Regions from separate parts of the Achromobacter pestifer genome, predicted to be linked through region 1. Evidence: riboswitches for the same ligand, from Rfam matches in the RefSeq annotation. Region 1 holds a riboswitch; the other holds the start of a gene.
The links. A riboswitch is a leader RNA that binds a small molecule or an ion and turns the genes downstream of it on or off. The one in region 1 is predicted to bind thiamine pyrophosphate.
Positions count from the first base shown of each region.

Region 2: it holds a riboswitch for thiamine pyrophosphate, as region 1 does, so the genes downstream of both, FOC84_RS32845 (sodium:solute symporter family protein) here and thiM (hydroxyethylthiazole kinase) in region 1, are expected to answer to the same signal.

Region 1 is NZ_CP053985.1:5,460,210-5,476,238, forward strand. Features, by position in the region: gene FOC84_RS25935 (ligand-gated channel protein) at 1-1,727, shown strand, start outside; gene FOC84_RS25940 (siderophore ABC transporter substrate-binding protein) at 1,770-2,720, shown strand; gene FOC84_RS25945 (ABC transporter permease) at 2,753-3,745, shown strand; gene FOC84_RS25950 (iron chelate uptake ABC transporter family permease subunit) at 3,738-4,724, shown strand; gene FOC84_RS25955 (iron ABC transporter ATP-binding protein) at 4,721-5,485, shown strand; gene FOC84_RS25960 (5'-nucleotidase C-terminal domain-containing protein) at 5,482-7,566, opposite strand; gene FOC84_RS25965 (TonB-dependent receptor) at 7,854-9,956, shown strand; gene thiM (hydroxyethylthiazole kinase) at 9,960-10,778, opposite strand; TPP riboswitch at 10,849-10,978, opposite strand; gene FOC84_RS25975 (patatin-like phospholipase family protein) at 11,166-13,535, shown strand; gene FOC84_RS25980 (ABC transporter ATP-binding protein) at 13,587-14,456, opposite strand; gene FOC84_RS25985 (ABC transporter permease) at 14,472-15,278, opposite strand; gene FOC84_RS25990 (ABC transporter permease) at 15,278-16,029, opposite strand, start outside.
Region 2 is NZ_CP053985.1:6,981,511-6,997,539, reverse strand. Features, by position in the region: gene FOC84_RS32905 (tripartite tricarboxylate transporter substrate binding protein) at 1-350, shown strand, start outside; gene FOC84_RS32900 (CaiB/BaiF CoA transferase family protein) at 360-1,604, shown strand; gene FOC84_RS32895 (MaoC family dehydratase) at 1,661-2,086, shown strand; gene hutG (N-formylglutamate deformylase) at 2,083-2,886, opposite strand; gene FOC84_RS32885 (LysR family transcriptional regulator) at 3,005-3,958, opposite strand; gene FOC84_RS32880 (MFS transporter) at 4,064-5,329, shown strand; gene FOC84_RS32875 (TetR/AcrR family transcriptional regulator) at 5,290-5,928, opposite strand; gene FOC84_RS32870 (MarC family NAAT transporter) at 6,082-6,765, shown strand; gene FOC84_RS32865 (Lnb N-terminal periplasmic domain-containing protein) at 6,752-7,786, shown strand; gene FOC84_RS32860 (esterase/lipase family protein) at 7,783-9,687, shown strand; gene FOC84_RS32855 (hypothetical protein) at 9,687-9,902, shown strand; gene FOC84_RS32850 (LLM class flavin-dependent oxidoreductase) at 9,951-11,231, opposite strand; TPP riboswitch at 11,405-11,511, shown strand; gene FOC84_RS32845 (sodium:solute symporter family protein) at 11,620-13,071, shown strand; gene FOC84_RS32840 (AMP-binding protein) at 13,122-14,633, opposite strand; gene FOC84_RS32835 (thiolase family protein) at 14,630-15,844, opposite strand; gene FOC84_RS32830 (ABC transporter substrate-binding protein) at 15,873-16,029, opposite strand, start outside.

The sequences.
Region 1 (16,029 bases):
GCGACCGCCAGGACATCAGCCTGCGCGGCATGGGCCCCAAGTACACGCTGATCCTGATCGACGGCAAGCGCCAGAATTCACGCGAAACCCGCACCAACTCGGATTCCACGGGCGTGGAAGGCGGCTGGACCCCGCCGCTTTCCGCCATCGAGCGCATCGAGGTGGTGCGCGGCCCCATGTCCTCGCTGTATGGCTCGGACGCCATGGGCGGGGTGATCAACATCATCACGCGCAAGGTGCCCTCGGAGTGGGGCGGCGAGATCCGCCTGGACACGACGATCCAGGAAAGCAACAAGTCGGGCGACATCTACCAGGGCAATTTCTACCTGTCCGGCCCGATCAAGACGGACCTGCTGGGCCTGCAGATCTACGGCCAGGCTACGCAGCGCGACGAAGACGACATCGTCGACGGTTTCCGCAAGCGCAACTCGGAAAGCGTCACGGCCAAATTGGCGCTGACGCCCAACCGCGACCACGACATCGTGCTGGAAGCGACCACCATGCGCCAGAAGCTGCACGAAACGCTGGGCAAGACGGTCGAGCCGCTGCCGCCCGGCCAGGCTTGCGGGCGCAATGGCTGCCCGGCCTCGTCCGATACCGATTACCGCAGCAACAAGTGGGCGCTGTCGCATACCGGACGCTGGGGCTGGGGCGTGTCGGACAGCTACGTGCAGCAGGAAGAGTTCGACAACCGCTCGCGCCAGATGAAGATCAAGAACCTGGACATCCAGACGAGCTGGACCATGCCCCTGGGTTCGCACATGCTGACGCTAGGCGGCAGCTACCTGAGCCAGCGCCTGAACGATCAGACCGGCAACCAGTTGGCCAACGGCCCCAGCAAGGTGGACCGCTACCAATGGGCCTTGTTCGCCGAGGACGAATGGCGCCTGACCGAGAGCTTCGCCGTCACCGCGGGCCTGCGCATGGACGAAGACGAGAACTTCGGCACGCACTTCAGTCCGCGCCTGTACGGCGTCTGGCACATGGCCGACCGCTGGACCCTGAAGGGCGGCGTGTCCACCGGATTCCGCGCGCCCGACCTGCGCCAGACGGTGGCGGGCTGGGGCCAGGTCAGCCGCGGCGGCAACATGTACGGCAACCCGGACCTGACGCCCGAGAAATCGGTGACCGAGGAAATCGGCATCCTGTATGACGACGGCGAGGGCTTCAACGCCGGCCTGACGATCTTCAACAACGACTTCAAGGACAAGATCACCCGCGTCGCTTGCCCCTTGACCCAGTGCACGGACGGCCCGAACCAGTTCGGTTCGGACCCGACCACCTACATGAACGTGGACAAGGCCAATTCGCGCGGCGTGGAAGCCAACCTGAAGCTGCCGCTGTCGCGCGACTGGTCTCTGACCAGCAGCTACACGTTCACCAAGTCGGAGCAGAAGTCCGGCCAATACAAGGGCCAGCCGCTCAACCAGCTGCCCAAGCACCTGTTTACCACCACGGTGAACTGGCAGGCCTCGGACGCGCTGCAGGCCTGGGCGCGGCTGAACTACCGCGGCAAGGAAAGCCAGCCCATCACCGGCCCGTCGTCCTCGTCGGTGGTCGCGCCTTCCTACACCTTCGTGGACCTGGGCGGCTCGTACCAAGTGAACAAGACGGTGGCGGTGTATGCCGGCATCTACAACCTGTTCGACAAGCAGGTCACGTACGACGACTACGGCTACGTCGAGGACGGCCGCCGCTACTGGCTGGGCGTGGGCGTCAAATTCTGAGTTTGAAAGGGCGCCTGGCGCCCGCAACATGAAGAGGTACGCATGAAGAAGCAAATGCAAGCAGGCCGCGTCCGGCGTTGGGCGGTCCAGGCCGGGGCCGCGCTGGTCCTGGGCGCCGCCACGGCCGTGTGCGCCGCGCAGGCGACGGTGGCGGTGAAGCACGCGCGCGGCGAAACCGCCGTGCCGGCCAACCCGGCGAAGACGGTGGTGATGGACCTGGCCGTGCTGGACACGCTGCATGCGCTGGACGTGAACGTGGCGGGCGTGCCGACGGTCGCCAAGTGGCCGCCGCAGCTGAGCCAGTATGCCGATCAGCGCTATCTGAAGGTGGGTTCGATGTTCGAGCCCAACTATGAAGTGATCCACGCCGCCGCGCCGCAGCTCATCTTCGTGGCGGGCCGCTCCGCGCCCAAGTACGACGAACTGGCCAAGCTGGCGCCCACCGTGGACCTGACGGTGAACGCCCGGGACCTGGTCGGCAGCGTGACGCGCAATACCGAAACGCTGGCCGCCATCTACGGCAAGCAGGATGTCGCCAAGACCAAGCTGGACGCCTTGCGCGCCTCCATCGCGGGCCTGAACAAGCAGGCGGCAAGCGCCGGCACCGCACTGATCGTGCTGACTACCGGCGGCAAGATGAGCGCCTACGGGCCGGGCTCGCGCTTTGGCGTGATCCACGACGCGTTCGGCATCAAGCCGGCGACCACGGGGCTGAGCGTATCGAATCACGGCCAGGCGATCTCGTTCGAGTTCATCGCCCAGACCGACCCTGACTGGCTGTTCGTGATCGACCGCGACGCCGCCATCGGCCGCGAAGGCGTGTCGGCCCAGCGCATGCTGGACAACGAACTGGTGCGTCCGACCAAGGCCTGGAAGAACAAGCGCGTGGTCTACCTGAACGGCTACAACTGGTATCTGCTGGGCAGCGCGGGCCTGACCTCCATGCAGCAGAACGTGGATGAGATCGCTGGCGCGCTGGCGGCGGGCAAGTAAAGCCTGATGTGTGAGCGGCGGGGGTATCGCGGGTGAGTTGGCGGCAGTCGATAGGCGGTTGGGGCGGGCTGGCGGTGGCAGTGGGCTTGCTGCTGGCCCTGTGCGCGGCCAGCGTCAGCCTGGGCGCGGGCCAGCTCAGCCTGTCCGCGTTGTGGGGCGCGGGCGAGGACGCGGAGCGCGCCTGGCGCCTGCTGATGGTCAGCCGGATCCCCCGCACGCTGGCCTTGCTGCTGGCGGGCATGTCGCTGGCGGTGGCGGGGCTCATCATGCAGATGCTGGTGCGCAACCGCTACGTGGAGCCCACCACCGCAGGCACCGTGGAGTCCGCCACCCTGGGCATACTCGTCGTCACGCTGCTGGCGCCGGACACGCCCGTGATCGGCAAGATGTTGACGGCCACGGGCTTTGCGCTGGCGGGTACCTTGCTGTTCCTGGCGCTGCTCAAGCGCGTGCCGCTGCGCACGCCCTTCATCGTGCCGTTGATCGGCCTGATCCTGGGCGGCGTGATCCACGCCGCCACCACCTTCGTTGCCTACCGCTACGACCTGCTGCAGTCGCTGCACGCCTGGACCACGGGCGACTTTTCGGGCGTGCTGCGCGGACGCTATGAACTGCTGTGGATAGGCTTCGGCCTGGCCTGCGCGGCCTATGCGGCGGCTGATCGTTACACCGTGGCCGGCATGGGCCGGGAGTTTGCCGCCAACCTGGGCCTGAACCACGCGCGGCTGACGCTGGCCGGGCTGCTGATCGTGTCGGCGATATCGGCCGTGGTGGTCGTGACCGCGGGCGGCATTCCCTTCCTGGGCCTGATCGTGCCCAATGCCGTCAGCCTGGTGCTGGGCGACAACATGCGCCGCTCCATCCCCTGGGTGGCGGTGCTGGGCGGCGTGTTCGTGCTGGCCTGCGACGTCATCGGCCGGCTGGTGATCCATCCCTACGAGATTCCGATCGGCACGGTGGTCGGCGTGCTGGGCAGCATCCTGTTCCTGTGGCTGCTGCGCACGCGGAGGAACCTGCGTGGCTGAACTCGCAATTTCCGTCCCGGCGCCGGCCCGCGCGCCGCAAGCCTGGCGTCTGTGGCTGTTGGGCGCCATTGCGCTGGCCTGCGCCATCGCCTTCATGACGCTGGGCGCCAACGGCCAGTGGTCTTTCGTGATTCCGTTCCGCGGCGCCAAGCTGGCGGCGATGCTGCTGGTGGCCTATGCCGTGGCGGTGTCGTCGGTGCTGTTCCAGACGATCACCCACAACCGCATCCTGACGCCGGCCATCATGGGCTTTGACGCCCTGTACCTGCTGATCCAGGCAGTGGTGGTGTTCGGCTTCGGCCAGGCGGCCACGGCCGCCAGCCATCCGGTGGCCGCATTCCTGCTGGAGGTCGGCGCCATGACGGCGTTCGCCTGCCTGCTGTTCCGCTGGCTGTTTTCGGATGCGGTGCGCAGCCTGCACCTGATGATGCTGGTGGGCATCATCTTCGGCCTGCTGTTCCGCAGCCTGTCCAACTTCGTGGTGCGGTTGATCGACCCCAATGAATTCCTGGTGCTGCAGGACCGCATGTTCGCCAGCTTCAACACCGTGCGCGTGGGCCTGCTGCCGATCGCGCTGGCCGCGGTGTGCGCGGCGTCCCTGCTGGTGTGGCGCATGCGCCGCCGCTACGACGTGCTGGCGCTGGGCCGCGACATCGCGGTGAACCTGGGCGTGGACTATCGCCGCACGCTGATGCTGACGCTGGCCGCCATCGCGGTGCTGGTGTCGGTATCGACGGCGCTGGTCGGCCCGGTGACGTTCTTCGGCCTGCTGGTCAGCAACCTGGCCTATCAGGCCATGGGGTCCGACCGGCACCGCCACACCGTTCCGGCGGCGGTGCTGCTGAGCGTGATCTTCCTGGTGGGCGGCCAGACGCTGCTTGAGCGCGTGCTGGGCCTGAATACCACCGTCAGCGTGGTGATCGAATTCCTGGGCGGGCTGATGTTCCTCGTCCTGATCCTGCGCAGGGGGCGCCGATGATAGAGATCCAGCAAGTCAGCAAGCAGTACGGCGACAACGTGGTGGTCGACGAGGTCAGCCTGTCGCTGCCGGCGGGCGGCGTCACGGCCATCATCGGCCCCAACGGCGCGGGCAAGTCCACGCTGCTGTCCATGGTCAGCCGCCTGCTGCCCATGTCCGCGGGCCGGGTGCTGGTCGAGGGCCTGGACGTGACCCGGGCGGACAGCCGGGAACTGGCGCGCCGCCTGGCCATCCTGCGGCAGGACAATCATCTGCCGTTGCGGCTGACGGCGAGGGACCTGGTCGCGTTCGGCCGTTATCCGCACACGGGCGGCCGTCTGACGCTTGAAGACAAGGATCACATCGACCGCGCCATCGCCTATCTGAATCTGGAGGCGTTGGCCGACCGGTATCTGGACGAGATGTCGGGCGGGCAGCGCCAGCGCGCCTTCGTGGCGATGGTGTTGTGCCAGGACACGCGCTACGTGCTGCTGGACGAGCCCCTGAACAGCCTGGACATGAAGCACGCCGTCGCCATGATGGGCACCTTGCGCCGCGCGGCCGACGAACTGGGCAAGACGGTGGTGCTGGTGCTGCACGACATCAATTTCGCGTCCACCTATGCGGACCGCATCGTGGCGATGCGGGCAGGGCGCATCGCGCGCCAGGGACCTCCGGCCGAACTGGTCCGGCCGGAGGTCCTGAGCGAGCTGTACGAGCTGCCGATCGAGGTGCACGAGATCGGCGGCCGGCGCATCTGCGTCTACTACCGCCAGCCTTAGCGGCTGAGGTCCACCGCGTAGCGCGACAACTGGGTTGCCGGGTCAGGCGTGGCGTCGTGCACCGTGACGTTGTCCACGCCGTGCGCCGCGGCCATGGCCAGCGTGCCCGGCACCGACGCGAACACCACCGGGCCCGCCAGGGCGCCCACCCGCGCGAAGCGCCAACTGCGGTCCAGGCCATAGGTTGCCAGGTCCAGGTCCGGGTGCTTCTTGATGTAGCCGATCAGCACGTCGCGGCTGGCGTCCGGGGCTTGCAGCACGATGTCGCCCTTGCCGCCGGCCAGGCCGGGAAAGTCGCCGCCGCCGCTGGCGCGGTAGTTGTTCGTGACCACCAGGAATTGCGCCGCCGGATTCAGCGGCGCGCCCTGATACGTCAGCTGTGTGATGCGCGAGCCCTTGGGGCGGGTCACGTCGATCTCGTACCGCAGCGCGTTGCCCGCCGCATAGAGCACGTCGAAGTTGAAGGTCGGAAAGCCCGTGTCGATCAGATCCTGCGGTGCGACCTGGCCCGGATCGATCTGCCGGAACTGCTCGGCGGTCTTCTCCAGCCATTGCCGCACGATGTCGCCGCTGACCCGCACCACTTGCAGCGTGTTGGGGTACAGGTACAGATCGGCCGCGTTGTTGATGGCGATGTTGCCTTGCTTCACATAGGTGAAGTCGCCCGGACCGTTGCGTCCGCCCTTGAAGGGCGCCGCCGCCGACAGGATGGGCAGGGCGGCATACGACGGCTTGTTCTTGGCGATGTAGTCCGCCAGATAATCGATCTGCGCCATGTTCACGATCTGCAGCGCCGACACGTCGCCCGCCAGCGCGTAGTAGGTCGCCATGTCGAAGCGGCTCTGGCCGATGGGCGTCTTGACGTAGGCGATGGTGGCGGCGTGTTCGGCCTGCACCAGTTGCTGCGCGGCGGCGTCGGATTCGACGTAGGTCGCGGGCGTGGCGCCGCTCTGCGCGGTCAGGCGCGTGGAGATGCGCTGCACGCGGGTGGCGTCCTTCCGTACCTGCCAGCCTTTGTCATAGGCAAGCTTGAGCGTGATCTGGCCGAGGTTGTTGCCCCATTGGCCGGCCTGCACGGCGGGTACGCCGTTGATCAGCCCCTTCTCCAGCTCTATACCGGGCTGGCCCGCGAATTGCGACTTGGCGTTGGTGTCGGGGAACAGCAGGTGCTGGTGGCCGGTGATCAACGCGTCGATGCCGGGCACCTGGCTCAGGTAGCCGGCGCCGTTTTCCATGGCCGGGCTGTAGGCAGTGAGCATGTCGATGCCGCCATGCGCCAGCGCCACCACCAGGTCCGCGCCGGCGGCGCGCATTTCCGGCACGTAGCGCTGCGCCGATTCCTTCCAGCCCGCGACTTCCACATGGCCTTCCAGATTGGCCTTGTCCCATTGCAGGATGGGCGGGGGCGCAAAGCCGATCACGCCCACTTTCAGCGCGACGTCGATCTGCTTGCCATTCGGATCCGTGGCCTTGAAGGTCTTGTCCAACACGACCCAGGGTTTGAAGATGGGCTGCTTGCTGGCGGCCGATACCACGTTGGCGGATACGAAGGGGAAGCCCGGCGCCGCGCAGTCCTTGGCCCCGGCGGGGTTGGTCTGCGCCGTGCCCTTGGCGATGCCGGCCAGGCCGAAGTTCGTGTCGGTGATCTGCGACAGGAAGGGCAGGCCGTAGTTGAATTCGTGGTTGCCCAGCGTGGCCGCGTCATAGGCCAGCAGTTTCATCTGCTTGTAGATCGCCAGCATGTCGCTGCATTGCACCGGCTTCACCAGCGCCTGGTAATCGGACAAGGCCGTGCCCTGGATGGTGTCGCCGTTGTCGAACAGCAGGGTGTTGGCGTTCTGCTTGCGGGCGTTGGCGATCAGCGTGGCCGTGCGGTCCACGCCGTAGCTCTTGTCCTCGGCCAGCTTGTAATAGTCGTAGCCCAGCACATTGGCGTGCAGGTCGGTGGTGCCCAGGATGGCCACGTCCAAGGTGGAACCCTGGGGCACGCTGGCCTGCGGCGGCGCCGGCGGCGCGTCATCGTCGTCGTCATCGCCGCCACAGGCGGCCAGGCCTGCCAGCAGCGCGGCGCTGGCGGACATTGCAAGGATCTTTCCTAGATTCGGCTTCACCGTCTTTCCTCCGGGTTTGAAGGAAAGGAATTTTGGGGACAGCGTGTGACCCGGCCGTGACATGGGTGGAGGCTGGCGCGGCCAGAGTTCGCGCACGGGTGGCATACACCTACTGACAAGAAACTGAATTGGACGGTTGTCTCATTTATCGTGGCCGGCCGGCAACGAAATGATAAAACGATTGCGACCTATTCTTATTGACAGGAGAATCGCCGATCGTTCCATTTCAAACTACTTTAGAAAGACGCAGCACGGCCATGCACGCTCCTCGTTCGATTTCCGCAGCATTGCTCGCCCTGGCGCCCCTTGCCAGCCCGGCGCCGGCGCAAGCCCAGACCAGCACTCCCACCTTGCCCGCCGTGAGCGTATACGGCAACGACGCAGCGTCGCAGAGCTACAACCCGCCTGATTCGTCCAGCGCCACCAAGATCGACGTTCCCTTGCGCGATATTCCGCAAACCGTCAACGTCGTGCCCGCGGAAGTCATGCGCGACCAGCATGCCAATTCGATGCAGGACGCGCTGAAGAACGTGCCGGGCGTGAGCTTCTCCACGGGTGACGGGCAGCGCGACCAGGTGTCGATTCGGGGCTTTACGGCCATCGCCGACCAGTTCGTCGACGGTTTCCGCGACGACGCGCTGTATTTCCGCGACCTGTCCAACGTTGAACGCATCGACGTCATCAAGGGGCCGGCCGCGGTGCTGTACGGCCGCGGATCGTCGGGTGGTCTGATCAATCGCATCACCAAGAAGCCCGGCGAGGACATCACGCAGGTGGGCTTGAGCTACGGTTCCTGGAACGACCGGCGTTTGGATCTGGACCTGGGCCGCTCGACCGAAAGCGGCAGCATGGCGTGGCGCCTGACCGGCGCGGTGGAGAAGGGCGACAGCTATCGCGACAAGCAGTTCCTGGACCGCAAGGCAATTGCGCCGTCCGCCCAGTTCCGCCTGGGCGAAGGCACGACCCTGCTGCTGCAAACCGAATTCCTTGAAGACCGCCGCGTCACGGATTTCGGCATCCCCGCCTATCACGGCCGGCCGGTGGACGTGGATCCTTCCACCTACTACGGCGCCGAAAACGCGCGTGACGCGGACTATTCACAGGCGCGCGTGCAGTCCTATGCGGCCACGCTGAACCATCGTTTCAATGAGAACTGGTCGCTGCGCAACGCCACGCGCTACTACCACTACACCCTGGATCGCAACAACACCTTGCCGGGCATCGTGAACGAGGCCGCGCGGACCGTGACCTTGAACCGCTCGAATGTGCTGCGCGAAGAGCACGGCTGGACCAACCAGACCGAACTGACGCAGCGCGCGCAGTGGGGCGCGGTGCGCCACGAGATCCTGTACGGCGTGGAGGTCGGGCAGCAGAACAAAGACCTGGTGAACTACTCGGCCAACAATGTGGCCACCGTCGATCTGTTCAATCCGGTGCTGCCGACCTTGCCCTTGCAGGTCGCCGGCCGGCCAGGCACGGATAACCTGGGCCGTTTCAACACCCTGGGCCTGTACGTGCAGGACATGGTGTCGCTGGGCGAACACTGGAAGGTGCTGGGCGGTGTGCGCCATGACCGCTTCGAGCAGAAGACCGAAGACCGCCGCAACGGCACCAACCTGGCCCGCACCGATTCGAACTGGAGTCCGCGCCTGGGCCTGGTGTTCCAGCCGGACGCGGTGCAGTCATACTACATTTCGTGGAGCCAGTCGTACCAGCCGTCCGGCGAAGCATTCTCGCTGGCCGCCAACAATGCCGATCTGGCGCCCGAGAAAACCACCAACTACGAAATCGGCGCCAAATACGATTTCCTGGATGGCAAACTGTCGACCACTGTGTCCGTCTTCCGCCTGGAACGCACGGACATCAAGGTCAACAATCCGATCACCAACACGCTGGTGCCGGTCGGCACGCAGCGCACCGACGGCGCGGAATGGACCTTGCAGGGGGACTTGAGCAACGGTTGGCGCGCAATGTTGGGCTACGCCTACCTGGACGCTCGCATCACCGAATCCATCGCGCGCGAGAGCGGCAAGAACGTGGAAGGCAAGCGCGCCACGCTGACGCCGCGGCATGCCGGCAATGTCTGGATCACCAAGGATCTGGGTGAAGGCTTTGGCGTGGGCGCCGGCCTGAACCTGGTGGGCGCGCGCTTTGCCAACCCGGGCAATACCGTCAGGCTGCCGGGCTACGTGACGGCCGACGCTGCCGCGTGGTGGCGCAAGGGGCCGTACTCGGTGCAGCTGAACGTGTACAACCTGTTCGATGCCGGCTACATCGTGTCGGCCCACGGCAGCAGCCCCAACCTGAACATGCCGGGCGCGCCGCGCAATGCGATGCTGAGCCTGCAGTACCGCATGTAGGCCCTAGCGCAACGGCGATTCCCGGGTCAGGCTGTCGGCGTCCAGCGTCGCCAGCGCATCCAGGAAGCGCCATGCGAAAGATCCGGGCCCGTCCGCCTGTACGCCGGCGCGCTGGCCCGCGATGGCGAAACACGACAGGGCGGCGACTGCCGCCGAGTACGGATCATCCCTGGACACCGCCGCGCAGGCGCCGACCAGCGCCGTCAGCGCGCAGCCGGTGGCCGTGACGCGCGGCATCAAGGGTGAGCCGCCCACGATGCGGACGGCGCGCGTGCCGTCCGTGACGTAGTCGGTTTCACCGGTCACCGCCACCACCGTCGCGCGGCTGGCGGCGATGGCATGCGCGGACTGTTCGGCCTGCGAGACGGCGTCGCGCGCGTCCACGCCCTTGCTCGCGCTTTGGCCGCCAGCCAGCGCGATGATCTCCGAGGCGTTGCCGCGGATGATGGCGGGGCCCAGGTCCAGCAGGCGTCGCACCGCGTCGCGGCGAAAGGCGGTGGCGTGGTGCGCCACCGGATCGAGCACCCAGGGTATGCCGGCCTCGTTGGCCGACGCGGCGGTCAGCAGCATGCTGTCCAGCCAGGGCGACGACAGGGTGCCGATGTTGATCACGACCGCGCCGCAGACGCGCGCGAACTCGGGCGCTTCTTCCTGCGCATGCACCATGGCGGGCGAGGCGCCCATGGCCAGCAGCACGTTGGCCGCGGTATTCATGGAAACGAAATTGGTCAGGCACTGCACCAGCGGCGCATCGCGGCGCAGGGCGGCGATCAGGTCGCGCGAAATGAGCGCCTGGGCGGAAAGGTCGGGAAGGAATTGCATGCCGTGGGGCCTCGCTCTGGGGATCCAGGCGGGCGGAAGGCCGGGCGGGCGGCTCAATGGAACTCGGCGCGCTAGCGGTTCGGCACCGTCCCTACGCCAGCATTGCCTGGATCAGGTTCAACGGGTTGCCGCGCTGCATGGGCGTGTCGCCCGCGCCAGCGGCGTCTCGGCCTCTTGTCGAAGCGCCCCGGGTGGATTTACACATGTTCGGGCGGGCCGCTAGGCTTGTCAAGCAGTGGCGGCGGGGGTGGCTCGGTTTGACCGGTGCTTATGGCCTATTGCAGGAGGAATGGCTCCTTATCACAATGGGCGCAGTCCATTTGGCGCATGGAGGCAGGCATGGCAACTCGCATACCCCCCGGTCGAGCCGATGCCGGAATGCCACACATGAAAGAAGGTGCGGAGATGCGCGCCGTCTCGCGCGCTGCTGGCGATCAGGACGGCGACGAGGATAGGAAACACGGGACGAGCGACCAGGAAGCCCTGGCTGCGCGGGCGCGGCACCTTGCTCGCGAAGATGGCGGGGACGGTCCGCAAAGTACTGGCTGGGGCTTGGCCCTATCGGGCGGTGGCATACGTAGCGCGACATTCTGCTTCGGTCTATTGCGGGCGCTGGCCCGTAACCGCGTGCTGCGCCGCTTCGATTACCTTTCCACGGTATCCGGCGGCGGCTACATCGGAGCCGCGCTAGGCAGGCTCTACCAAGAGGGCCAGGGCGCGGCGGAGGTAGAGAGAGGGCTGGCGCGCGACGATACCCTGTTGCTCTGGTGGTTGCGTAGCAATGGCCGTTATCTGAAGGCTGCGGGCCGACAGGATCTGGGACAGGCTGCAGCATCCATTTTTCGGGGTGTTGTCGGGTCGCACTTCGAGGTCTTGATCCTGTTGTTGTTGGCGGCGTTGCTCATCAATCTACCGAATCTGCGGCATGTGTGGCCATGGTTGCCGGATGGGTCGGAACAACTCTGGCTATGGAGCTTGGCGCTACCCGGATCATGGGCCTTGGTGGCTGTATTGGGCTATTGGAGCGTAGGCGCGGCTGCTGCCGATTCCACAAACCAGGGCACGGTATCGTCGCGCCGCCTGGCGTGGAACAAGCAATTGGCGCAGGCGCTCTGGCTGGGAGCAATTCTTGTCTCATTGATGCTGGCCAGAATGGCGGCCGTGGCGCTCTACGATTGGATGAAAATCGGAGCGGCGCCAGCCGTGGCGGTAGGCGCCGTCGCCACATCGGCCGTCGCGGCTTTGCGTTTCGCATGGCCTCATTTGCAGCGGCTGATCGTTCGCAAGGGCATGACGCTGCTGGCGCACAACGCCATGCAGCTGATAAACATCGCCGGCCTGCTCTATGTCGCCATGCTGTTGGTTGGCTTGTCGGCGCTGATGCATGCGGCAACCCTATCTGATGTGCGCTGGGAACTTCCGGGTTGGCGCGTGGAGGGGAAATCGGCCTTGGCCTTGAGTTGGCTGGTGCCCTTGTTGGCGGTGAGCGTCTTTTACCTGTGGACGGGGAAACAGCGCGAGGTCCTGAATCTGTCGTCGCTGCACAATTTCTACCGGGCGCGCATAGAACGGGCCTATGTGTCGGTGGGGAACTATGCTGCCGTTTCCAAGGAGGATGCGCGCTTCGCGGAATCTCCGCTGCAGCCCGCCAAGGATGGCGCGACCGACCGCGTATTGGCGCTGCTGGACGCGGCCGCAGGCGATGACATCGAACTCAACCGGTATATGCCGCAACGCCATGGCGGGCCGATACACCTGATGAGCACCTGCATCAACCAGACCATCGATGACCGGACCCGCAATTACAACGCCGATCGCAAGGGCGTGGCGCTGACGGTCAGCTCGCTGGGTGTCGAGATCGGCACCGCCGCGCCGATCAGTGATGTTGCCGGGCTCGGGTCGCTGTCCCGATGGGTGGCCATTTCCGGGGCAGCCGCGAGCACGGGAATGGGATCGCGGACACGGCCGGGAATTGCGGCATTGCTGTTCTTGATGAGCGCCAGGCTTGGATACTGGTACACCGTGCCCAAGGCTGTCCAGTCGACCCGGCAGGAATGGCGCGGGGGAGGCGAGTCTTCCTCGTCCGAGGCTTCCCGGTCTCCAAGGTGCGAACGCCCGGCGGCTTGGCTGGCAGGCCGGTTTCCGAAGGCGGCAGCCGTGTTGTCGGAGCTGTTGGCGCGGTTCCCGGGGCTGCGGTCCGACGCCTGGTATGTGTCGGACGGTGGACATTTTGAGAACACGGGCGTCTATGCGCTGCTCAAGCGTGAATTGCCATTGATCGTGGTGGCGGACGTGGGCGCTGATCCGAAGTATCGCTGCGAAGACCTGGAAAATCTGGTGCGCAAGGCCAGGATCGACTACGCCGCTGAAATCGAATTCCTGGATGCTTCCCGCTTGCCATGGACCCAGGCCTCAACTGCGATGACCACGCTTGCAGATCTGGCCGAGCATGGTTCTGAACCGGGCTGCGGCTGCCTGCTTCCGGCCCTCATCCGGTACTCAAGCGGGAGGCAGGGCGTGCTGCTGGTATGCAAACCGCGGGTACCGAAGCAGGCGCCCCTGGATCTGGCCTCCTATGCCCGGGACGCCCGGGGCAGCGGCTTTCCGCAGCAGAGCACAGGAGACCAGTTCTTCGACGAAGCGCAATGGGAGGCCTATCATTTGCTGGGCCTGCTGACAGGTCAGCATCTCACGGCCACCGTGCTTGAGATGCTGGCGCGGGCTTCGGTCCAAGGGCTAGCGGCGCCGCGCGTCTAGGTGCATGCGGGCCGGCCCGCGCGGCGTCCCGGACGCTGTCCAGGATAGGGGCTACCAAGCCATGCGCAGGCGCCCCAGCGCAGGCAAGGCCCCGACCGTGGCCGCCAGCCCACCCGCAGGCGGCAGGGTCTCGTTATCCGCCACGCGCCCATCCGGATCGAGAAAGTCGCTCAGCACATCATCGCGCAGCCGGATGAAGCGCGGATCGCTGCGGTTGCGGGGATGCGGCAGATCGATGTCGACGACGCGGCGGATGCGTCCCGGACGCGGCTGCATAACCACCACGCGGTCGCCCAGGAACACGGCTTCCTCCACGTCGTGGGTGACCAGCACCATGGTGATCTGCTCCTGCTGCCAGATGCGCTGCAACTCGTTCTGCAGCCGGGACCGCGTCAACGCGTCCAGGGCCCCCAGCGGCTCGTCCAACAGCAGCACGCGCGGGCGGTTGACCAGGCCGCGCGCGATCGCCACGCGCTGCGCCATGCCGCCCGAGATCTGGTGCGGGTAGGATTTCTCGAATCCCTGCAAGCCGACCAGCGCGATGTGCTCGGCCACCAGCTCGCGCTTTTCGGCCTTCGACAGGGGCGCGTTGCGCAGCGCCGTCGCGATATTGCGCTCCACGTTCAGCCATGGAAACAGGCGGTGGTCCTGGAACACGATGCCGCGGTCCAGGCCCGCGCCGCGCACCGGCTTGCCGTCCAGCAGGATCTGGCCGGAGTAGTCGCCATCCAGTCCCAGGATCAGGCGCAGCAGCGTGGACTTGCCGCAGCCGCTTGCGCCCACGATGCTGACGAAACGCCCGGCGGGCACGTCCAGGTTGATGTCCTGCAGGACCTGCAGCGCCTCCGCGCCGTCGCCGGGGCCGGCATAGCGCTTGCCCACGCCGCGGATGTTCAATTCCTTGCCGAAGATGCTCGTCATTCCTTTCCTACTCCATCAGGCGGCGCCGTAGCGGTGCCGCGCCAGCCGGCGCTCCAGCGCGCGGGCCAAAGCATTCATGGACCAGCCCACCAGGCCGATCACGAACATGCCGAAGATCACCAGGTCCATCTGGAAGTGTTCGCTGCCTTCGATCAAGGTGTTGCCGATGCCGTGGCCCGCGACCAGCAGGTACTCCGCGCCTATCGTCGCCAGCCAGGAGTAGATCAGCGCCAGGTACACCCCGGTGAAGATCGAAGGCGCCGCCGACGGCAGCACCACGTGCAGCAGCGTCTGCCAGCGGGAATAGCCGAACACGCGAGCCACTTCCAGCAGCGCGGTGGGCGTGCTGCGTATGCCGTCGCAGGTGTTGACGACCACGGGCACCAGGGCGGCCAGCGACAGGAACGTCACCTTGGCCACATCGCCCAGGCCGAACCAGACGGAGATCAGCGGGATCCAGGCAAACAGCGAGATCTGCTTGAAGGTGTTGAAGCTCGGGCCCACGATACGGTTGAACAACGGCAGCAGTCCCAGCAGCGCGCCCAGTATCAGGCCGAGCGTGGTGCCGATCGCGAAGCCGGTGAATTCGCGTGCCAGGCTCGCGCTCAACGCGCGCCACAGCCGTCCCGACGATATCTGGCTGGCGGCCGTCTCCAGCACCTTCTCCGGAGATACCAGCAAGGGCGTGGACACCCAGTCCAGCCGCGCCAGCGCCCACCAGGCCAGGATCGCGGCGGCGGGCAGCACCAGGCCACGCCAGCGGGCGCGTACCCAAAGGCTGGTGCGGCGGGCGAGGGACAGCGGGTTGATCGATAGCGCCATCATGCCTGGGCTCCGGTGGACGCCGCGCCCAGGCGGGTAGCGGCCTGGCCGCCGCCCGCGCGGGCTTCGGCCATGTCCAGCAGCTTGTCGATGACGTAGCCGATGGCGCCCACCACGATCACCGCCGCCATCACCAGATCCAGCTGGAACAGCTGCCGGCCATAGACGATCAGGTAGCCCAGTCCTTCGCTGGATGCGACCAGCTCCACCACCACCAGCGACAGCCAGGCCTTGGTGAAACCCAGCCGCAGGCCGGTGAAGAGCGTGGGCAAGGCGTGGGGCAATACGACTTCCAGCACCTGCTGGCGGCGCGTGTAGCCATAGACGCGGGCCACTTCCAGCAGGCTGGCAGGCGTCTGCCGGAATCCCTGCAAGGTGTTCAGCGTCACCGGCACCAGCGCGGCCTTGGCAATCAGGATGTACTTCAGTGGCTCGCCTATGCCCACCAGCAGCAGCACGAAGGGCAGCCATGCCAGGACCGGGATCTGCACCAGCGCGTTGAAGGTGGGCAGGATGTAGGCTTCCAGCGGACGCCACAATCCCATCGCGGCCCCCAGCGCCAGGCCCAGCGCGCTGCCTACCGCGAAGCCCACCAGCACGCGCTGCATGCTGGCCTGCACGTTCAGCCAGAGGTCGCCGCTGCTGTAGAGGTCCTGCAAGGTCAGCCAGACGAAGTGGGGCGAAGGCAGCACCTGCGGCGAGATCCAGCCCTGCGAGGCGCCCGACTGCCAGAGCGCAAGCAGCGCCAGCG
Region 2 (16,029 bases), 1.5 Mb from region 1:
CCACGGCGCCTTACATCGCCGCAGGGAAACTCGTGCCGCTTGCGGTGACCAGCGGCAAACGATCGCAGACCTTGCCGAACGTTCCAACCATGGTCGAAGCCGGAGCAAAGGGTTTCGTGGCATCCGGCTGGAATGGCCTGTTTGCGCCTCGAGGCACGCCCCAGGCGGTGGTCGAAAAGATCAACGCCGCGGTGAATGAGGCGCTGCAAAGCCCGGAAATCAGTCGGCGTCTGCTGTCCGAGGGATCCATCCCGGTGGGCGGGACGGCCGCGGATTTTTCCCGCTTTATCAAGGCCGAGATCCAGATCTGGGGCGACGTCGCCAGGCAAGCCAATGTTTCGATGGATTGAGGAAAGACGATGAATGCCGAGCAAGCGAGAAACCCGGATGCCGATCGGTCCGCTCAAGGTCCCGGCTCGGGGCCGTTGGCGGGCGTGCGGGTGCTGGACATTTCCACGGTGGTGGCCGGCCCGTTCTCTTCCACGCTGATGGCGGACCTGGGTGCGGAAGTCCTGAAGATCGAGTTGCCGGGTGACGGCGACCACATACGCCAGCTGCCGCCGCACAAGAACGGCGTGGCGCTCTGGTCGAAAGTCGCGAACCGCAACAAACGCGGCATCACGCTGGATCTGCGCCAGCCCGAGGGTTTGAAAATTCTTGAGCGCCTGTTGCCCCGATATGACGTGCTGGTGGAGAACTTCCGGCCCGGCACGCTGGATCGCTGGGGCCTGGACATGGCGCGCTTGCGCGGCTTGCGGCCCGACCTGATCGTGCTGCGTGTCACCGGTTTCGGCCAGACCGGGCCTTACCGGTCGCGGCCGGGCTTTGCCCGGATCTTCGAGGCCATGTCGGGATTCGTGAACCTGTGCGGTGAAAAGGACGGCCCGCCGCTTTATCCCGGCTTCCCAGTGTCCGATGCGTTGACCGGCGTGTTCGGCGCCTATGCCATCACCGCGGCGCTTCTGCACCGGCAAAAGCACGGCGAAGGGCAGGAAATCGACCTGTCCGCCACGGAGGCCATGCTGCGCGTGCTGGATTTCATGCCCATCGAATATGACCAGCTCGGCGTTGCGCGCTCGCGCCAGGGCAATCTCAATGCCTATTCGGCGCCCAGCAGCGTGTACAAGACCCGCGACGACAAATGGGTGGTGCTGGCCGTCAGCGCGCCCACCGTGTTCCGGCGGCTGGCCATCGCCATCGAGCGCGCAGATCTGCTGGATGATCCATTGTTCAGTACCAACACGGCGCGCATTCAGAACCGCGACCAGATAGAGGCCATCATGGAAAACTGGTTCGGCGCGCATGCGCTGAGCGAGGCGTCCGATATCCTGATGCGGCACGAGGTCAGTTTCAGTCCCATCTACGACATTGCAGACATCGTGGCGGACCCGCATTTCATCGAACGCGAAGTCCTGGTGCGAGTCGAGGACGAGGAGCTCGGCGCCGTCAGCATGCAGAACGTGGTGCCGCGGTTTTCAGCCACGCCGGGCCGGATCTGGCGGGCGGGGCCTGGCGTCGGCCAGCACAACGACGAAATCTATGGCCAGGAGCTGGGCATCTCGCAGGCGCAGCAGGCGGACCTGCGTGAGCGCAACATCATCTAGGACCGGGCCGGGCAAGCCCGTTCGCACGGACTGGGCCGCGCGCAGGAGAGAACGACATGAGCATCCCATCGCTGCCGCCGCGCTTCAGCGGCGCCTTCACGCTTTCGAATGCGCTGCACGGCGATTATCTTCAGGCGGTGGGGGGCGGGCATCCCGTGCATGGTTCGCGGGACCTGGCCTTGCGATCCGGCTTCGCGGATGTGCCGCTGGCCGGCATCCATGTATTGGGCGCGGCCATGGCGGCATTCACGCGCCAGTTTGCGCGCAACCCCATGCTGTTGCTGAAGGTGGAAACGAAATTCCTGCGTCCGGCATACCCTGGCGATGCGCTGGGGCTGGAGCTCGAACTGCTTGAAAGCGCAGCGGTTGCCGGCACGCCCTTTACGGGCGGCCGGTACCTGGGTCACTGCGTCGATGCGGACCAGCAAAAGGTGCTGATGCTCGATTTCAAGATACGCGTGGCGTTGGCTGCAGACTGTTAAGCCCGGCGAGCGCCGGTCTGCTTGAGCGCCGACTGCACCATGCCTTCGACCAGCGGAATGATCTTGTCCGCCAGGTCGGGGCGATAAGCGTAGGGATGGGTTTCGTCCATGTAGGTGGACTGGCACATTTCCAGCTGGATGGCGTGGACGTTGTCCGCGGGCTTGCCGTAGTGGCGCGTGATGTAGCCGCCCTTGAAGCGGCCGTTCACCGCCCAGGTGTAGGCGGTGTTTTCGCGCAGCCGCTCTTCGACCGTGGCCAGGATGTCGGGCGCGCAGGCCGCGCCGTCGGCGGTGCCGATGTTCAGGTCGGGCAGCTTGCCTTCGAACAGGCGCGGCAGCACGCTGGCGATCGAGTGCGCTTCCCATAGCAGCACGGTGCCGTGTTCGGCCTTGATGCGGTCGATTTCCTCGCACAGCTTGGCGTGGTAGGGCTTCCAGTAGGCCTGCAGCCGGTGTTCGCGCTCGGCCTCGGTCAGGACGGCCTCGTTGCGGTAGAGGGCGTCGCCGCGGAAGGTCTGGGCCGGGCACAGGCCGGTCTTGGTCTGGCCGGGATACAGGCTTTCATCGTTGGGCGGGCGGTTCAGGTCCACCACGTAGCGCGAATAGCGCGCGCCGATGACGGACGCGCCCAGCGCCTCGGCGAACTGGTACAGCGTGTCCAGGTGCCAGTCGGTGTCGCCCGACTGCAGGCCCAGCGGCGTCATCTGCGCGCGTTGCGCGTCGGGAATCATGCTGCCCAGGTGGGGAATGGAGATCAGCAGCGGCGCCGTGCCGCGGCTGAATTGGTAGATGTCGCTCAAGTAAAACTCCGGGGTAAATGGCGGGGCGCAGGCAAGGGCATGGTTGGCAGCGTCCCTGGGTATCCGGTATTGCACCCGGCGGGGCAATGCCGGCAATCATAGTGGATCGGGCGCATGCCTATGGCCCTGGCGGCGCGGCACCGCAGGTCCAGGGCGCGCCGCCGCCCCATCTGTCGGCGATGGCGTCGATCAGGACGCGCACCTTGGGCGCCAGGTGGCGGCGGTGCGGATAGACTGCGCACACCGGGGCGCCGGCGGGCGCCACGGATTCCAGCACCGGCGCCAACCGTCCGGCGCGCAGGTCCTCGCCGACCAGGAAGGCGCCCAGCTGGACGATGCCTTCGCCCGCCAGCGCGGCGTCGCGCAGCGCTTCCGTGTTGCCCAGCCGCAGGCGTCCGGCGACATGCACGCTGCGTTCCTGGCCGTTGACGGCAAAGCGCCAGGGCGCCAGCGCGCCGGCATGGGTGTAGGCCAGCGTCTGGTGACCGGCCAGGTCATCCAGGCTGGCTGGCGCGCCATGGCGGTCCAGGTAGCCGGGCGCGGCGCAGGTGATCAAGCGGTGTGGCGCCAGCACCCGGCGCACCAGCCGGCTGTCGGTTTCGCCGCCGATGCGGATGGCGACGTCCACGCCGTCGCGCACCAGGTCGATGTAGTCGTCGGAAAAACTGACGTCCGCCTCGACCTCGGGCCAGTCCTGCAGGTAGCCGCGCAGCAGCGGCATGATGTGCAGCCGTCCCAGCGATACCGGCAGGTCGATGCGCAGGCGGCCGCGCGGCGCCTGCTTGCGGCTGGCCATGGCATCGGTGGCGTTGTCCACCTCGGACAGGATGCGCTGCGCGTGTTCATAGAAGAGGCGGCCCTCGTCGCTGAGGCTGACGCTGCGAGTGCTGCGGTGGAGCAGCCGCGCGCCCAAGCCCAGTTCCAGGCGCGCGATGCACTTGCCGATGGCCGAACGCGACAGGCCCAGTTTTTCGGCCGCGGCGGTAAAGCTCTGCGTGTCGGCCACTCGCACGAACGCGAGCAGGTCGCCGATGTGATCCAGGCGGGCGGCCGGGTAGGGTGAATTGCGCACGATTCGTCCCTTGTGTTTATTTATTTGAATACTTTATCAGCGAAATGGAAACAGTAGACTGCCTAGGGGTCGGCCCGGCAAGGGCCTTGCCTGGAACCTCTGATCATGACCCGCGGCATTTCCCCCGAAGACCCCGCCATCACCGGCGTTTCGTTGACCGAACCCCTGGCAGGGCGCGCTGGCTGGCGCGCGTGGCTGGGCGTGATCGCCGTGGGCCTGGCGACCTTCTGCGTGGTGACGAGCGAAATGCTGCCGGTGGGGCTGTTCGTGCCCATCACCGCGGCGCTGGACGTCTCGGTGGGTACGGGCGGCTTCATGCTGTTCGTGCCCGCCATCCTGGCGGCGCTGTGCGCGCCGCTGGTCGTTCTTGGCGCAAAGGGGGCGGACCGCCGGGCGATCCTGTGCGGCCTGTTGGCGTTGCTGGTCGGCGCCAACGCGGCCAGCGCCTGGGCGCCCAGCATGCCGTGGTTCCTGGCGGCGCGGGTGCTGGTGGGCTTCTGCATCGGCGGCATCTGGGCGATCGCGGGCGGATTGGCGGGCAGGCTGGTCGGCCCCGGCGCCGTGGGACTGGCCACCTCCATCATCTTCGGCGGCGTCGCCGTGGCGTCCGTGCTGGGCGTGCCGCTGGGCGCTTTCATCGGCGAGCTGGCCGGCTGGCGCGCGGCCTTTGGCGCCATGGCGGCGCTAAGCGCCGGCGTGCTGCTCATGGCCCTGCTGAGCCTGCCGCCGCTGCCTGCGGCACGCTCGCTGCGGCCGCGCCAGTTGGCGTCGCAACTGGCCAATCCTGGCTTGCGGCGGGGCCTCTGGATCACGCTGTTCCTGGTGGCCGGCCATTTCATGGCCTATACCTTTGTCCGTCCGCTGCTGCAGATCCATGCGGCGTTCGGCGAGAACTGGATCGGGCCGCTGCTCTTTGCCTATGGTGCCGCCGGTGTGGCGGGCAACTTCCTGGGTGGGACTGCGGCCGTGAGGCGTCCGGCCGCCACCTTGCTGCTGATCGCGGTCAGCCTGCTGCTGGTCCTGCTGCTGCTGGGCATGCTGGGGCAGCTCCGCCCGGCCGCGGCGGTCTTGCTGTTGCTGTGGGGCCTGGCCTATGGCGCGGTGTCGGTGTCGCTGCAAACCTGGATGATGAAGGCCGCGCCGGACGCCGTGGAGGCCGCCACCTCGCTGTTCGTCGCGGTGTTCAACCTGGGCATCGCGGCCGGTTCGCTGCTGGGCGTGCCCAGCGTGGACGCGCTGGGGCTGCGGGCCAATCTGTGGCTGGCCGCGGCCTGCATGCTGTGGCCGGCGCTGATGCTGGCGCGGGCCGGGTGGGGCGAGTGGCGCGTCGGCTACGCGCGGAAGGCGCGCAACAGGGTGTCCACGCCGTAGCGGCAGGTCGCCAGATGATCCTCGTCCGGGCCTTCGGCGCGGCCACCGGTCAGCCGCGCGTGCGAGGCGATGCCGTTGATCAGGTTGCCCAGGGTGCGCGCCGCCAAGCGCGGATCGTCGATGCGCAATTCGCCGCGCTCGCATGCCCGTTTCAGGCATTGTTCCAGGGGCGCGTACAGCTGCATTTCCACCGCCAGCCGCAAGGATTCGGCCAGATGCGGCAGGCGATGCGATTCCGAGACGATCAGGCGGTAGAGCGCGGCCGATTTGGGCAGCAGGGCATAGCTCAGCAGACGTCGCGACAGCTCGTGCAGGGCGGGGCCGACAGGCTGGTCCTGCATGGCGTCCGCGAATACGGCGGCGCGCATGCCATGCAGTTCATGCTCCAGCACCGCGACCAGCAGGCCCTCCTTGTTGCCGAACAGTTGGTAGGCGGTGGCCGCCGAGCCGCCAGCCTGCCGCACGATGCGCTGGATGGACGTTTGCGCGTAGCCGTGCTCCAGCAATGACTGCGTGGCGGCTTCGAGCAGGCGCTCGCGGCGCGCCTCGCCCCGGCTGGTCAGCGCGCGCGGCGCCGTATCGTCTGGAATCGTGTTCACGTCATTCCCCTGGCCGCGTATCGGTCGCGGACGCTCTAGCGCCGGGCGGGGAGCCTGGCCGAAATTGTGTAATGTATAGTACATTACACGCTTGCAACATCATCCAAGCAGCTGTGACCCGCCGCAACGGCGCCGCCCGCAGCGCACATCGCCATGATCGACGACCTGATTCAACTGGGAAAACTGGTCAGCCTGGGGCTGGCCTTGATGCTGCCCCTGGCCAACCCCCTGACCTCCATGACACTGCTGTTGTCCCTGGGCCAGCAGATTCCCTACAAAGAGCGCGAACGCCAGGTCAGGCAGGCGGCTTTCTACGTGGTCGGGATCATGGTGGTGACCTACTACGCCGGCGCCTGGATCATGCATACCTTCGGCATTTCGATCCCGGGGCTGCGCATCGCGGGCGGCCTGATCGTGGCCAGCATCGGTTTCAGCATGGTGTTCCCGTCCACGCCGTCGACCGCGTCCGAGGCCGACGTGGCCGACGCCCAGGCCAACCGGCAGACCCCCAACATCGCCTTCGTGCCGCTGGCGATGCCCGGCACGGCGGGGCCGGGCACCATCGCCATGATCATCAGCGGCGCGGCGACTCTCGATGCATCGGTGACGCAGACCTACCCGGCCTGGGTGCTGGCGCTGACGCCCATTCTCGTGTTCTCGCTGCTGGGCCTGCTGTTCTGGATCTGCCTGCGTTCGGCCGGGCGCATCGTGGCCGTGATCGGCCAGGGCGGGGTGGAGGCCATCTCCCGCATCATGGGCTTCCTGTTGGTGTGCATGGCCGTGCAGTTCGTGATCAACGGCGTCCTGGAAATCGTGCAACAGCATGGCGGCATGTAATCGAGCCCGGCGCGGCTGCCTGGCAATCGCCGGGCGCATCCTCTTCAGCCTTGTTCTCATCCTTTCCGCGCTGTGGGGCGGCCTGGCGCTGGACTACCGCATGCCGGGCGGGGCGGTGGTGCAAGGCGCTGCGGCGCTGGCCTGGGCCGGGCTGTGCCTGTACGCGGCCGTCGCGCTGTGGCGCGGACGCACCCGGCGCGCCGCCTGGACCTGGCTGATCGGCATGGCCGCGCTGTGCCTGTGGTGGCAGACGCTGGCGCCGTCCAACGACCGGATCTGGGCGGACGACGTGGCGCGCACGCTGCGCGGCAGCATTTCCGGGTCCATCGTCACGCTGGACAGCGTGCGCAATTTCGACTGGCAGTCCGATACGGACACACGCTACACCGCGCGTTGGGAAAGCCAGCAATACAACCTGAACGACTTGGCCTCGGTGGACATGGTCCTGTCGTACTGGGGCAGCCCGGCCATCGCCCACACGCTGGTTTCCTTCGGCTTCACTGACGGCCGCCACGTCGTGTTCTCGGTCGAGATCCGCAAGGAACGCGGCGAACAGTTCTCGGAGATCGGCGGCTTCTTCAAGCAGTTCGAACTGAGCGTGATCGCCGCGCAGGAGCGCGACATCCTCTACGTGCGCGCCGGGCCGCGCGCCGAACGCGTGTACCGGTATCCCGTCGACATGCCCGTGCCCGCCATGCGCGAACTGTTTTTGTCCTATGTGCGCACCGCGAATGAGCTGGCCGACGCGCCGCGCTTCTATCACACGGTGACGGCCAACTGCACGACGCTGGTCTACCGCATGGTACGGGCGATCGTGCCGGGCCTGCCCATGGATTACCGCATCCTCCTGTCCGGCTATCTGCCGGAATATCTCTATGAGCAGGGCGGGCTGGACACTGGCAAGCCTTTGGCCGTGCTGCGCGAACAGGGTTACCTCGGCAAGCCTGGCTTGCCCGGCCCGGATCCGGTCGAGTTTTCGCGGGCCATCCGCCAACCGGTATCGGCGGGGGCCGCGCAATGAATGGAATCTGGACGGCCGGCGCGAAGGGTTGCGCGATCCTGGGGCTGCTGGTGTGCGCCGGCTGCGCGGGCGTCAAGGTGTCTTCCGTCAGCACCCAGGACTACATCGCCCAGCGCCGCGGCGACGTGCTCACCACCGGCCAGTTGAGCGCATCCGCGCGCGAGTCCATGGCCGTGCTGGGCCTGAACGCGCAGGACTGCCGCAAGGACCGCGACGCCTGCACCCATGCGCTGGCCACCATGGAAGGGCTGGACAGCGAACGGCGCCTCGCCACGCTGTCCGAAGTCTGGCTGATGGAGGCGCTGGCCACGGAAAAGCAGCGCCCCGCCAGCCAGGCCGACCAGGACGAACTGCTGGACGCCTACCTGCAGACGGCGCGGGCCGCCTACGCCTACCTGTTCTTCACGCCGCGCTCGCCCAGCGACCGCGCCTTCGAAGACCGCCAGACCCAGGTGCGCGACTACTACAACTACGCGGTGCAGCAGGCCGTCACGCGCCTGTTCGAGCAGCATCGCGGCCGCCCGCCGGCGCCCGGGACCAGCATGGCGGCGGGGCCGTGGCAGGTGCTGGGCGAGATGTCCGACGTCAAGCTGCCCGGCGGCAAGCAATTTCCGCACGAACTGGTGCCCGCGGCGAACTTGACGTTCCGGGGGCTGCGCAGCATGTACCGGCGCGACGGCTTCGGCGCCGAGCTGGTGGCGGTCACGGCGCGCCGCGTGAATGATGCCGACACCTTCAAGACGCCATATAGCGAAACCCCATTTCCCGCCGTGACCGTCATCATTGCCTTTCCTGGCGATACGCTGGAGCAGGTCATGGCCGCGCGGAAGGCGACCCTGGCGGCCTACGATCCCTACAAGCGGGATACGGTGGAGCTGGCCGGCACGAAGGTGCCGCTGGCTGCCAACTTCACGTCCGGCTACGGTTTGTGGCTGGCGCGCTCGGGCTTCGCGACCCAGGCGCTGCGCAACGTGCTGGGCAAGGAAGAGGGCATCGACGCGCCGCACGTCTACCTGTTGCAGCCCTATGACCCGGACCGGCGCACCGTCATCATGCTGCACGGCCTGGCCAGCAGCCCCGAGGCCTGGATCAACGTCGCCAACGAGGTGCTGGGCGACGAAACCCTGCGCCAGCATTACCAGATCTGGCAGGTCTATTACCCGACCAACGCGCCGCTGGCGCTGAACAACCGTGCCATCCGCGACGCGCTGCGCCAGACGATCGAGCATTTCGATCCCATGGGCGCGGCGCAGGCTTCGCGCGACACCGTCATCATCGGGCACAGCATGGGCGGCGTGCTGAGCCGGCTGCTGGTGTCCTCGTCCGGCACCGTGCTGTGGGACGCGCTGCGCGACCACGCCCAGCTGGACGAGACCCGCCTCGCCCAGGCACGCGCCGAGTTCGACCCGGTGCTGAGCTTTGAGGCGTTTCCCGGCATCTCGCGCGCGGTGTTCATCGCGGCGCCGCACCGCGGCACGCCTTTTGCCGAGAACACTTTGTCGCGTTGGCTGTCCAACCTGATCACGCTGCCTGTGACGGTAGTCAGGCAGTTCGCCAAGCTCAACCGGCTGGCTGACGCCGATGGGCCGCCCCGGCCCGAATCCTCGATCCGGGTGCCCAACGGCGTGGATAACCTGAGCGAAAAGGACCGATTTGTGAGACTGACCGCGTCCATGCCGATTTCGCCGGCGGTGCGTTACCACAGCATCATTGCGAACAACACACCCGGCGTCCCGCTGGCGGATTCGGACGACGGCCTGGTGCCGTACCGCAGCGCGCATCTGGACGGGGCCGAATCCGAGAAGATCATTCCGTTCTCGCACAGCGTGCAAGAGACGCCGCAGGCGATCCTGGAACTCAGGCGCATTCTGCGGCTGCAGCTGGAACAGGGGGCGCGCTGATGCACTGGCTATTGTTCGGCCTTCTGGGCGTTGCCGCCTGTACCTTGATCGCGGCGCTGGTGCGCCAGCCGGGTGTATGGCTCTATGACTGGATCGCGACGCGCGCGGCCAGGCGGCAGGCCGCTCTCCGCAAAGCCCAAGCCCTGATAGCCGAGACGGCCGCGCGCGATGCCGTGAAGGCCAAGCGCAGCCGCCCCGTCACGCAAGCCGGATAGCCCTGGCCGCCGGGCCGAAACGGCAGGCCAGGGATCGCCCGCGCCGGCTTACCGGGATTCCAGCCCCAGATGCCCGCGCAGCGTGCTGTGCTGGTACTCGGCGCGGAACAGCCCCCGGCGCCGCAGCACCGGGATCACGTGCTCGACGAAATCGTCGATCCCTCCCGGCAGGGAAGGCGGCATCAGGTTGAAGCCGTCGGCGCCTTCATTGCGGTACCAATGCTCCATCTTGTCGGCGATCTGCTCGGGCGTGCCCACCATGGTGCAGTGGCCGCCGCCGGCCGCCAGCCGTCCGAGCAGCTGGCGCACGGTGGGCTGCTCGGTTTCGATGATGCGCAGTATGGTCGCGTAGCGGCCCTTGGGGCCGGTGAATTCGGCCAGGGGCGGCAGGGCGGGCACGGGCGCGTCCAGTTCCCAGGCGGAGCAGTCCTGCAGCACGAACGTGCCCAGTTGGCGCAGCGACGCGTCGCTGGGGAGCAGGACGTCCAGTGCGCGCTGCTTGGCCCGGGCTTCGGCTTCGGTCGAGCCCACGTAGGTGACCAGGCCCGGCATGATGGGCACGAAATCCTGGCGGCCGGCGGCCAGCACGCGCCGCTTGATGTCGCGGTAATAGGCCTGCGCCGCGGGCAGGTCATAGGCGACGGCGTAGATCGCTTCGGCGCGCCTGGCGGCCAGGTCGCGGCCCTGGTCCGAGGCGCCGGCCTGGAACAGCACCGGGCGGCCTTGCGGCGGACGCGGCACCGTCAGGGGGCCGTCGACCAGGAAATGCTCTCCGTGGTGGTTGATCTTGCGCACGCTGGCGGGCACGCCGTAATCGCCCGCGCGGTCGATGGCCAGGGCGTCCTGGTCCCAGGAGTCGAACAGCTTCAACGCGACGTCGACGAACTCCTCGGCGCGCGCATAGCGCCAGTCGTGCCCGGGCATGGACTCATAGCCGTGGTTGCGCGCTTCCGCGTCGAACATGGACGTGACCACGTTCCAGCCCATGCGCCCGCCCGAGATATGGTCCAGCGAGGCCACCATGCGGGCCGCGTGAAAGGGCGTGAAGAAGGTGCTGGAAACCGTGCTGATCAGGCCGATGCGGGAAGTGGCGCGCGCGATCGCCGCCATGGCGGTCAGCGGCTCCAGGTACCAGCGCGGGCCGTCGCCGATGTTGTCGACCGATTGCCCGTCGGCGAAGAAGATGGCGTCCAGCTTGCCGCGTTCGGCGGTGCGCGCCAGTTCCTCGTAGTAGGTGATGTCGCCCAGCCGCTCGGCGGCGGAATCCGGATGGCGCCAGGCGGCGCGATGGTGGCCGCAGCCGAAGATGAACAGGTTCAGATGCAGCATGGCGATCCAGTCCAGACAGGGGCGGTAAAAGGCGCGATAGACATGGTCAGACTCTTCGATTCCAGCGGCGGATAGGCAAATCGGCGCCGCACGCGGGCGAACTTAGCACAAAAGGCGCGGGCGGAGTCCGCGCCAGGCGCGTTGACATTGCCGTGCCGCTCTCCTAATCTTGCGGCAATTCCTGGGGGAGCCCTGCAAGGGCTGAGATTCCGCGTTGTCGCGGTAACCCTTTGAACCTGATCCGGGTAATGCCGGCGAAGGGAAGGACATCGCGCAGTCCGCGCGCCCTCCCTAGACTTTCATTCATCTTGCGGCCTGCGCACCCCGCGTGGCGGGGCCGCCGCGTTGCGCGTCCGGCTGCCAGCCGGCAGCGGGAGGACCGATACCCATGTTGACCCAATCCACCGCCCTGATGTGGCTGCTGCTGTTCTCGGGCGGTTTCGCCCTGGCCAGCGTCCTGTACACGCGCCGCAAGCGCGGCACCCTGGAGGACTACATCGTCGCCCGCAACAGCCAGGGCGCCTTCGGCACCATCCTGACGCTGATGGCCTCGACCCTGGGCGCCTGGATCCTGTTCTCGCCCGCGCAAGCGGCGACCTGGGGCGGCCTGGCGGCGGTGATCGGCTACGCGCTGGGATCGATGTCGCCGCGCCTGGTCATGATTCCGCTGGGGCGGCGCATGCGCGAACTCATTCCCCACGGGCACACCCTGACGGAATTCCTGATGGCGCGCTACGGCCGGCCCATGTACGGCCTGGCGCTGTTCATCATGCTGTTCTATCTCTTCATCGCGCTGTCGGCCGAAGTCACGGCGATCTCCAAGCTCGTCACCATGCTGGCGCCCGTGCCGCTGTGGGCCACCGCCGCCATCGTGATGGGCACCACCTTGCTCTACACCACCTATGGCGGGCTGCGCTCGTCGATCTTCACGGACCAGGTGCAGATGATGGTGATCGTGCCGCTGCTGGTGATCCTGTGCCTGGTCGGCTGGCAGGCTGCGGGTGGCGCCATGCCCACCATCGAAGCGCTGCAGGCCAAGGCGCCGCAGCTACTGGACCTGACCGATCCGGTGGGCGTCAAGGCCGGGCTGACCTTCTTCGTCGCGATCCTGCTGACCGGCATCTTCCACCAGGGCAACTGGCAGCGCATCTACGCCGCACGCGACGCGCGCTCCATGCGCAACGGCTTCCTGCTGGGCGGCTTGCTGGTCGCGCCGTTCATCTTCCTGATGGGGCTGTTCGGCCTGGCTTTCGTCGGCCTGGCGCCCCAGGGCGACAGCTCCATCGCGCTCTTCAGCGTCATCATGCCGCATGCGCCCGCGTGGTTCGTGATCGCGCTGATTCCGTTGGGGCTGTCGCTGGTCATGAGCACCGCCGACACGGCCATCAGCGCCGTATCCAGCATCATCGCGGTCGATATGCGCCGCCTGATGCCCAACGCCAGTTCCATGACCATGAAGCGCCTGGCGCGCTGGCTGGTGCTGCTGATGGCCATCCCCGTCATGATCGTGGCCTCGCAGGGCTATAGTGTGCTGTACCTGTTCCTGCTGGCCGACCTGCTGTGCTCGGCTGCCGCCTTCCCGGTCTTTTACGGCCTGTTCAGCCGCAAGCACGACGGCCTGACCGCCACCGTCGCCACCATCTCCGGTCTCGTGGCCGGCCTGTTCTTCTTCCCGGCGCCGGGCGACAAGCCCTCGTTCCTGCTGGAGTCCTTCCTGCTGGCGGCTGTGGTGCCGGTGGTGACGACCGTGCTGATGCGCTGCCTGCTGCGCGGCCGCAAGGAATTTGATTTCTCGACCTTGAGCGCTGCGGTGCGCAGGTTGGATCAGGATCCGGTCTGAGCCGTACGTCCGCGGCGTGGCGCCCTCGATTGAAGGCGCCCGCCGGTGGACTACGCCGCGCGCAGCGCCTTCTTGTCGACCTTGTTGGCGCCCGTATAGGGCAGGGCATCCAGGATCTGGATGACCGCGGGCACCTTGTAGCGCGCCAGGTTCGACTGGCAGTGCGCGATCAGCGCAGCCTCGTCGACGGCCGCGCCTGGCCGCAGGACGACGAAGGCGCGGATGACCTCGCCGCGGTAGCTGTCCGGCCAGCCGACCGCCGCGGCTTCGGCCACGTCCGGATGCAGGTACAGCACTTCATCCACTTCACGCGGGTAGACGTTGTAGCCGCCGGAGATCACCAGGTCCTTCTTGCGGTCGCGGATGTACAGGAAGCCGTCCTGCGCGAACTCGCCGATGTCGCCCGTGTACAGCCAGCCGTCGCGCAGGGTTTCGGCGGTGGCGTCGGGCCTGGCCAGATAGCCTTGCATGATCTGCGGCCCGCGCGCACGGATTTCACCGCGCTGGCCGGGCGGCAGCACCACGCAACCCGATTCGAGGTCGACCACCTGCACCTCGGTCCCTGCGACCGGCGTGCCCACCGAGCCGTGCCGGGTTCCGGCCGGACCGTTGTAGGTGAGGATGGGGCCTGCTTCAGTCTGGCCGTAGCCCTCGTAGATCGGCGCGCCCACCGCGGCTTCCCAGCGCCGGTGCACTTCTTCCGCCAGCGGGGCGGATCCGGAATAGCAGACGCGCACGCTGGACCAGTCGGTGGCCGCGAAGCGCGGGTGCGACAGCAAGCCGGTGTAGATGGTGGGGCTGCCGGGAAACAACGTGATGCGCTCGCGCTCCACGGCGTCGCAGACGTCGTCGGGCCGGTAGCGCGGCAGCACCACCAGCGTGGCAGCGGCGCTGGCGGCCAGGAACAAGCCCATCGCCATGCCATAGGAATGGAACAGCGGCATCGCGCAAAGCACGCTGTCGGCGCCGTAGCGGGTGGGCAAGGCCAGTTCCCGCTGCAGCACATTGGTGGCGACGGCGTCGCGTCCGAGAATCACGCCCTTGGGCTGCCCGGTCGTGCCGCCGGTGTACTGCAACAGGGCCGGCGCCTGGGCATCGGCGTCGTTCAGCGGCGAGTCGTCCATGCCTGGCTCCGGCTCCATCCATGCGCGGGCCTCGTCTTCCCCGACCAGCCGGATGGCCAGCGCCGCGGCCAGCGGCGCCGCGACGGCGGCCGATGCCGCGTCGGCGATCAGCAGCGCGGGCTGCGCGTCGCGCAGGATGAATTCCAGTTCGCGCGCCGTATAGAGCGGATTGAGCGGCACATGCTGGTTGCCGGAGCACTGCAACGCCAGCGTCGCCACGCAGGCCAGATCCGAATTGCCCAGCAGGGTAGCGACCCGCGCGCCGGAAGGCGCGTGCGCGCGCAGATGGCGGGCCGTTGCCCAGACTTCGGCGGCGTAGCGCCGGTAGTCGACGCGGCGCGCGCCGCAGACCAGGGCTGTGCGTTCGGGGCAGTCGCGCGCCGCGCGGGCCAGCAGGGCGGGGATGCGCAGGACGCCTTCAAGGCTCGCGTGGCTCATCGGGCGGCTCCGGCGGCGTCCACGCGCAAGACCAATGCCATGGCACTGTCGCCGGCCGCGCATCCCGTGAACAGGCCCAATCCGCCGCCGCGCCCGGCCAGCTCCTCGATGAGTTCCATGACGGACCGCAGCCCGGTCGGGCTCTGGGGATGGCCCCACACCAGCGAACAGCCATAATTGTTCATGGCCATGACGTCGAATCCCGTGGCGCGCGCCAGCGCGATGTCCGACACCACAAAGGGATTGTGCGTCTTCACCGCGTGCAGGTCGGCCATTGCCAGGCCGGCGCGTTGCAGCGCGGCAGCGGCGGCTTCAATGGGCGCCTGCGGCATGTAGCCTTTTTCAGTGCGCGACTGGCCGAAGGCCAGGATCTCGATGCCGATTTCGGGGCGTCGCGACAATTCACGCGCACGCTCGGCGGTCGCCAGGACCATGCCCGCGTTGCCGTCTGCCGGATGCGTCTGCCCGCCATAGGTGATGGTGCCGCCGGGCAGCACGGGCGACAGGCGTGCCAGGCCATCAGCGGTGGTGGCGTGGATGCCTTCGTCGCCTTCCAGCACCGATGCAATCTTGGCGTAGCGCGCGTCGGGCACCTCGAAGGGCAGCGTCATGTAACGCTGCTGGAACCGGCGGCCGTCGGCGCAGGCCTGCGCGTATTGCTCGTAGCGGCGCAGCGTGACCGCATTCTGTTCGTCCGTGGAGATGCCGTGGCGCTCGGCCACGCGCTCCCCGGTCTGCAACATGGACAGGCCGCTCCAGGGATCATGCGAAAAATTGTCCAGCACCCAGTTTTCGTGCGCGCCGGAGCCGCCAGGGCCGGCCGGATCGGGATGGTAGAGCTGCGGGCCGTTGGACACGCGGTCGGCCATGAGTACCAACGAAGTTTCGGCGTGGCCCAGCATGAGCTCGGCCGCGGCCGTGGCCAGGCCGCGCACCGAGGTGGCGCAGGCCTGCGAGACCACCGGCCCTGCCAGATGGGGGGCGCCGAGCATGCCGGCCACCCAGGGCAGGCCGTAGAACGAGCCTTGCTGCGGCACCGAGCAGCCCAGCACCGCGCTTTGCAGCGCGGCGGGCGCGATGCCGCGGCGCTCCAGTTCGCGGCGCGCGGTCCAGGCCGCGAAACGCAGGCTGTGCAGGCGCGACAGGCTGCCCTGCCAACGCGAGAAAGGGGTGCTCCAATACACGCCATAAGGAATGTGTACGCCGGTCATGCGGACTCCTGCTGCAAAAAAAGGCGGCTTACGGCAGGAACTGCCAGGCGCCAGAACGGGCCTGCATCAGCACGACGCCGCGCTCGTCCAGGCCGTTGTGGTTGGTGGGTGACATCATGTAGATGCCCTGGGTGCCGACGGTGCCCTGCAGGCTTTCCAGGGCATCGCGCAGCGCCTGGCGGAAG